DNA from 2 places in the Ensifer sp. GW101-20A05 genome. Region 1 is predicted to be linked to the other one. Evidence: riboswitches for the same ligand, from Rfam matches in the RefSeq annotation. Region 1 holds a riboswitch; the other holds the start of a gene.
What was found. Region 1 has a riboswitch for FMN ahead of AC070A_RS18755 (DMT family transporter). Riboswitches for the same ligand answer to the same signal wherever they lie in the genome.
Positions count from the first base shown of each region.

Region 2: linked by a shared signal. The riboswitch ahead of AC070A_RS02895 (6,7-dimethyl-8-ribityllumazine synthase) and the one ahead of AC070A_RS18755 (DMT family transporter) in region 1 are both predicted to bind FMN.

Region 1 is NZ_JBWKZT010000007.1:93,106-96,509, reverse strand. Features, by position in the region: gene lon (endopeptidase La) at 1-1,346, shown strand, start outside; gene hupB (DNA-binding protein HupB) at 1,567-1,842, shown strand; FMN riboswitch at 1,968-2,133, shown strand; gene AC070A_RS18755 (DMT family transporter) at 2,212-3,126, shown strand; gene AC070A_RS18750 (esterase-like activity of phytase family protein) at 3,215-3,404, shown strand, end outside.
Region 2 is NZ_JBWKZT010000001.1:561,433-564,836, reverse strand. Features, by position in the region: gene AC070A_RS02900 (low temperature requirement protein A) at 1-587, shown strand, start outside; gene AC070A_RS02895 (6,7-dimethyl-8-ribityllumazine synthase) at 966-1,439, opposite strand; FMN riboswitch at 1,531-1,681, opposite strand; gene AC070A_RS02890 (TfoX/Sxy family protein) at 1,859-2,251, opposite strand; gene AC070A_RS02885 (ABC transporter ATP-binding protein) at 2,299-3,360, opposite strand; gene AC070A_RS02880 (ABC transporter permease) at 3,372-3,404, opposite strand, start outside.

The DNA of each region.
Region 1 (3,404 bases):
GCCCTCCGGGCGTCGGCAAGACCTCGCTCGCCAAGTCGATCGCCAAGGCGACCGGCCGCGAATATGTGCGCATGGCGCTCGGCGGCGTTCGTGACGAAGCCGAGATCCGCGGTCACCGCCGCACTTATATCGGCTCCATGCCGGGCAAGGTGGTGCAGTCGATGAAGAAGGCGAAGCGGTCCAACCCGCTGTTCCTGCTCGACGAAATCGACAAGATGGGCCAGGACTTCCGCGGCGATCCGTCGTCGGCTCTGCTCGAGGTGCTGGATCCGGAACAGAACTCGACCTTCATGGACCACTACCTGGAAGTCGAATACGACCTGTCCAACGTGATGTTCATCACCACGGCCAACACGCTGAACATTCCGGCGCCGTTGATGGACCGTATGGAAGTGATCCGCATCGCCGGCTACACCGAAGAGGAAAAGCTGGAGATCGCCAAGCGGCATCTGCTGCCGAAGGCGATCCGCGACCACGCGCTGCAGCCGAAGGAGTTCTCCGTGACTGACGGAGCCCTGATGGCGGTCATCCAGACCTACACGCGGGAAGCCGGTGTTCGTAACTTCGAGCGCGAATTGATGAAGCTCGCCCGCAAGGCGGTGACCGAGATCATCAAGGGCAAGACGAAGACGGTCGAAGTCACGGCGGACAACATCAACGACTACCTTGGTGTTCCGCGCTTCCGTCACGGCGAAGCCGAACGCGACGATCAGATCGGCGTGGTCACGGGTCTTGCCTGGACCGAGGTCGGCGGCGAACTGCTGACGATCGAAGGCGTCATGATGCCCGGCAAGGGCCGCATGACGGTCACCGGCAACCTGCGTGACGTGATGAAGGAATCGATTTCGGCGGCGGCGTCCTATGTCCGCTCGCGGGCGATCGATTTCGGCATCGAGCCTCCGATGTTCGACAAGAGCGACATCCACGTGCACGTGCCGGAAGGTGCGACGCCGAAGGATGGTCCGTCGGCCGGTGTCGCCATGGCAACCGCGATCGTGTCGATCATGACCGGCATCCCGATCTCCAAGGACGTCGCGATGACCGGCGAGATCACGCTGCGCGGCCGCGTGCTGCCGATCGGCGGTCTCAAGGAGAAGCTGCTGGCAGCGCTCCGGGGAGGCATCAAGAAGGTGCTGATCCCCGAAGAGAACGCGAAGGATCTCGCCGAGATCCCGGATAACGTGAAGAACGCGCTCGAAATCATCCCGGTTTCGCGGATGGGCGAGGTGCTTGTACACGCTCTGGCGCGCATGCCGGAACCGATCGAATGGGACCCGGCAAGGGAGCCGGCAACCGTCGCAGTGGTTGATTCGCAGGACGAAGCAGGCACCTCGATCGCCCACTAAAAAGTGCCGGTGAATGGGCGCAGCGACCTCACGCGGCGCCCATTTTGCAGAAAAATTGGGAAGACCGGCCTCTGGCCGGTCTTTTTTGTTGTAAAAGCGCCCTGCAAGCCTTGCATTCCAAGGGATTAGGCGCAATTGGGAAAGGCAAGACGCGGGCGATGCGCAAGCCGCCGCGGCTTAAAACACAGTCGTTTCGAACCAATCTGAAAGGGGTGGAAACATGAACAAAAATGAGCTCGTGTCTGCCGTTGCTGAGAAGGCCGGACTTTCCAAGACCGACGCATCTTCTGCAGTTGATGCAGTTTTCGAGACCATCCAGGGCGAGCTGAAGAGCGGCGGCGACATTCGCCTGGTCGGCTTCGGCAACTTCTCGGTTTCGCGCCGCGAAGCCTCGAAGGGCCGCAACCCGTCCACGGGTGCGGAAGTTGACATCCCGGCTCGTAATGTGCCGAAGTTCACGGCCGGCAAGGGCCTGAAGGACGCCGTCAACGGCTGATCAGATTTGCTTGGCGGTCGGACACGAGGCCGGCAGTCCAGGTATTCGAGGGTTCGGCGAAAGCCGGACCCTTTCGCATTCCGGGGGGCTGCCCTTGCGGCCTCCTGCCATTTGCTCTACGGCTTGCCCATTCTCAGGGCGGGGTGAAAGTCCCCACCGGCGGTAAGGGCGCTGCAATATCATGCGGTGACCCAAGCCCGCGAGCGCCTTTCTCCTGAAGCGGGGAAGGGGTCAGCAGATCCGGTGCAATTCCGGAGCCGACGGTCATAGTCCGGATGAAAGAGAATGGTCGTCGGCACGAAGAGCAGGGCTGCCCGGCGTCGTGCCGTGCGCTCATGCGTCCTGATTTGTGTTTGTCCATTTCTCAGGATGCGTGACATGAATCAGACTTCCCTCGGTTTGTCCTCCTCGCGCGCCATGGCCGGTGCCGGCTTCATGGTGCTGGCCGGTATTGCCTTCGCCGGGCTCAATGTCGTTACCCAATGGCTGACGATGAAACTCGGCTTTCCCGCTGCCGCCACGGCCTTCTGGCAATATGCCTTCGCCCTTCTCTTTTCTTTGCCGTTCCTGCGGCGCGTCGGACTTTCGGCGATGCGCACCGATTACCCGTGGCGCCACGTCGTGCGCGTGGCCCTCGCGGCCTTCGGCGTCGGGGCCTGGGTCTCCAGCCTTGCGCATGTGCCGATCTGGCAGGCGATTGCCCTGGTGATGACCTCGCCGTTCTTCATCATCCTTGGCGCTCGCCTGTTTCTCGGCGAACGCGTCGGTCCGGCCCGCTGGACCGCGACCGCGGTCGGATTTGCCGGTGCGATGATCATTCTTGAACCCTGGTCGGACAGCTTCACCTGGGCAGCGCTGCTGCCGATCCTCTCCGCCTTGCTCTGGGGCGCCTCGTCGCTCATCACCAAGAGCCTGACGAGCAGCGAGCGTCCCGAAACCATCACCATCTGGCTGCTTGTCCTTTTGACCCCGATCAATGGCGCCATTGCGCTCACGGCCGGTTTCGCGGTGCCGCAGGGCATGGCGCTCGGCCTTCTCGTGCTCGCCGGGGTCATGACAGTGTTCGCGCAATATTTGCTGACGCTCGCCTATACGGTTGCCGATGCCGCCTATGTGCAGCCCTTCGATGATTTGAAGCTGCCGCTCAATGTCTTTGCCGGCTGGCTGGTCTTCGGTTACGCACCGACAGGCTATCTCTGGTTCGGTGCGGTCCTGATCCTTGGCGCGTCACTGTTCATCATGCGCAACGAGAGTCGGCGCGAACGGGAGGCTGTTGCAACCTGAACGGTGTAAAACCCGGCCGGTGTCATTCGGCTGTCATCGCAGTCGCGCAGAACCCCCATGTTTTCAGTATTCTCCATGGGGGATTTCAATGATCATTACTTCGCGCGTGACCGCGTTCGCGGCCGTCCTTCTTGCTTCCGCGGCATTTCCTGCGGCGGCTGAACCTGTATTCAATCGTATTGCGTCCTTTGCCGTTGCCGACAATCTGCCCGATGGTGACGCGCGCAAAGCGCCGACGTCCGCCGAGATCATCACGGCCAGCGAAGACGGCAATACGC
Region 2 (3,404 bases), on a different contig from region 1:
CGCTCGGGGAAGGGGTGGTCGGAACGGTCGCCTCGATCTCTGCCGTGGTCGAGGGCGAGGGCTGGAACCTCGACGTTGCGCTCGTCTGCCTCGCCGGCACCGGGCTCACTTTCGGCATGTGGTGGATCTATTTCCTTTTGCCGAGCGCCGAGGTGCTGCACCACCACCGCCTCAAGCGGTCCTTCGTCTGGGGTTATGGCCACATACCGATCTTCGCCGCGATAGTCGCCACCGGCGCCGGGCTGCACGTGGCGGCCTATTATATCGAGCACAAGGCCCATATCAGCTCGGTCGCAACTGTGCTGACAGTCGCGGTTCCAGTCGGACTATACATCGGCCTGCTCTACGCGATGTACGCGTATCTGCTGCGGCAGACGAACCGGCTGCATCTCTGGCTGCTTTGCGGCACGGCGCTGGTGCTGATCGCGTCCGTCGTCGTGGCGATGCTTGGGCTCGATATGGCGATGTGCCTGATCATCCTGACGCTCGCGCCCGTCGTCACCATCGTCGGCTACGAGGCCGGCGGACACCGCCACCGGATGGCGGCGCTGGAGCGCAGCCTGCAGGACGGCGAGGCGGCGCGGTAGGCGCGAATTTGAGAGTCGAGACAGGGGCTTATCGGCTGGGGCTGCCGGCTTGAATCAGGTGGCTCACAAGTGGATTCAACGGGAGTGCTTGTGGCGTTCCGGGGGGCTGCGAGTTCGGCATGATCTGAGAGCAATTCTGCCCCTCACCCTAACCCTCTCCCCGCAGGCGGGGAGAGGGGACGAGAGCTCTCGCTGGCGGGATGGCTCTGATTGACCTCAGGGGGGCCGGCCGTTCTCGAGAGAGGATGAGTTTGGGTGACAAGGAGCCACGCGTGTCCTTCTCCCCGCAAGCGGGGAGAAGGTGGCCGGCAGGCCGGATGAGGGGCAGCGCGCTTACGGCGCACCCGCCAGGCAGGCTCACTTCGGAGCCGCAGACGATCAGGCGTTGACAAGCGCCAGCTTGGCGCGGGCATCCAAAATCTGCGAGCAGGCGTTGGCCGCTTCCGTGCCCTTGGTGACGAAGTGCTCGCGGAAGAAGGCGATGAGCGGCTCGCTTTCCTGGAAATTGTGCGGCGTCAGCACGGCCGAAAGCACCGGCACGCCGGTGTCGAGCTGGACGCGCATCATGCCGTCGAGCACGGTGCCGGCGACGAAGTCGTGGCGGTAGATGCCGCCATCCACGACGAAGGCGGTGCCGAGGATCGCCGCATAGCGGCCGGTCTTGGCCAGCGTCTGCGCATGCAGCGGGATTTCGAGTGCGCCCGGCACGTCGAAGATCTCGACGTCGGCCGCCGAGCCGCCGAGCTTCGTCCACTGCGCGACGAAGGCGTCGACGCAGCGGTCGACGATGTCGGCGTGCCAGCGGGCACGAACGATCGCGATCTTGGCGGTGGGGTGGGAAAGAATAGTCATGGTCTCAAGCCTTCCAGGGTTTGGCGTTTCCAATGATCCCGTCGGGCGAACATGCATGCGCGTGAGGTCCCGTCGCGGGGCCCACGTTCCTGCTTGCTCTCTTCCATCCGGACTGTGACCGTCGGCTCCGGAATTCGACCGGATCTGCTGACCCCTGGAGCGTAAGCTCCAGAGCGCTCGCGGGCTTCGAGGTTTCTCTCGCTACCGCCGGTGGGGAATTTCGCCCCGCCCTGAGAACACCGCGACTATATAGGCCGGGATTGCCCGGTCAAACGCACGCCGCGACGAAAAGAGCGGAAATCACGACAGATTTTTGCTTGTGGGGTGCTGGTGAGGACAAATTCGTTCCCGCCAGGACATTAATCCGGATGGTCAGGTTGCCATGCAGTCATGGCGGCAACATTCCGACCGCGTGGCACTTATCCGCGCAGATCGTCGTCTTCCGCGGTAACCGCGCGTCCGGCCCAGTGGAGGAGGGCGTCGCGATCGTCGAGGCAGTCGACAGGCGCTTCGTAGAAGCGATGCACGACCACGGTCTTGCCGCCCTTCTCATAGGTGAACGGCTGGCAACCCTCTGTGATAAGCGCGTCTTTCAGCGCCTGATCAACCCTGAAATAGAGGCGGTCCTTGATGCTGACGGCAAAGCGCTTGTCTGCGACGACGTAGGCCCAGCCGCCGAAGAAGCGGTCAATCTGAACAGGCCCGAGATCGGAGAGTTCATCCTGGATATGCCTGACGAAGGCACTTGGTTCAGCCTTGGCCATGATTGCAACCTCGCGGGTCTCCGGCAATGGCGCAACGAACCGCTGCATACTCGCTGGCGCCCTGCGCGCCAGCGTTCATCGGTCTTCTGCAAGGCCTACTCGCGAATAACGAGCAGGTCCTTGGCGGCGAAGCGCAGGGTGACGTTGTCGCCCGAGACCGGCGGGGTTACGCCCGGATTGTTGAACATGTCGAAGGAGATGACATCGTCGCCGACGCGAAGCCGCGTGCGGATGACCGAGCCGAGGAAGCTCGTCGAGACGACCTCGCCGGCAAGCGCCGTATCGCCTTGCGCCCCTTCGGCAATCGAGCCCGCTTCAGGGCGCAACGCCAGCGAGATGCTGTCGCCACCCTTCATGCCGGCAATCGGGTCTTTCAGAGCCACCTGCTGGTTGCCGATCGTTACGGCGCCCGAGGCCGGATCCGCGACCTTGCCCTCGATGATGTTCAGCGTGCCGACGAAGGAAGCGACGAAGCGCGTTGACGGCGTGTTGTAGATCTCGAAGGGGGTGCCGATCTGGTCGGCACGTCCGGCATTCATGACGACGATACGATCGGAGATCGACAGCGCCTCTTCCTGGTCGTGGGTGACGAAGACCGTGGTGATGCCGAGCTGCTGCTGGATCTGCCGGATTTCTTCGCGCAGCGACACGCGGATCTTGGCGTCGAGCGCCGAAAGCGGCTCGTCGAGCAGCAGCACCTGCGGCTTGACCGCAATGGCGCGGGCAAGCGCCACGCGCTGCTGCTGGCCGCCGGAGAGCTGGTAGGGGAAGCGGTCCGCCAGGTGCTCGAGCTTGATCAGCCCGAGCATCTGCTTCACCCGTGCGTCGATCTCCGACTTGTCAGTGCCTGCGACCTTGAGGCCGAAGGCAACGTTGTCATGCACGTTCATGTTCGGAAACAGCGCATAGGCCTGAAACACCATGCCGATGTTGCGCTGGTTGGGTTTCAACGACCCTTGGTCCTTGCCGTTGATCACGATAGAGCCGGCGGAGGGTGTCTCGAAGCCGGCGATCATGCGCAGGACGGTCGTCTTGCCGCAGCCGGACGGACCCAGGAAGGAGACGAATTCGCCCTTCTCGATGTCCATGTCGAAATCGTGCACGACGTGAACAGGGCCGAAGGACTTCTTGATGCTGGTGAGTGACAGAAAACTCATGGGTGCGGTCCTCAGGCCTTGGGAGGCGCGCTTTTTTGGAAGCG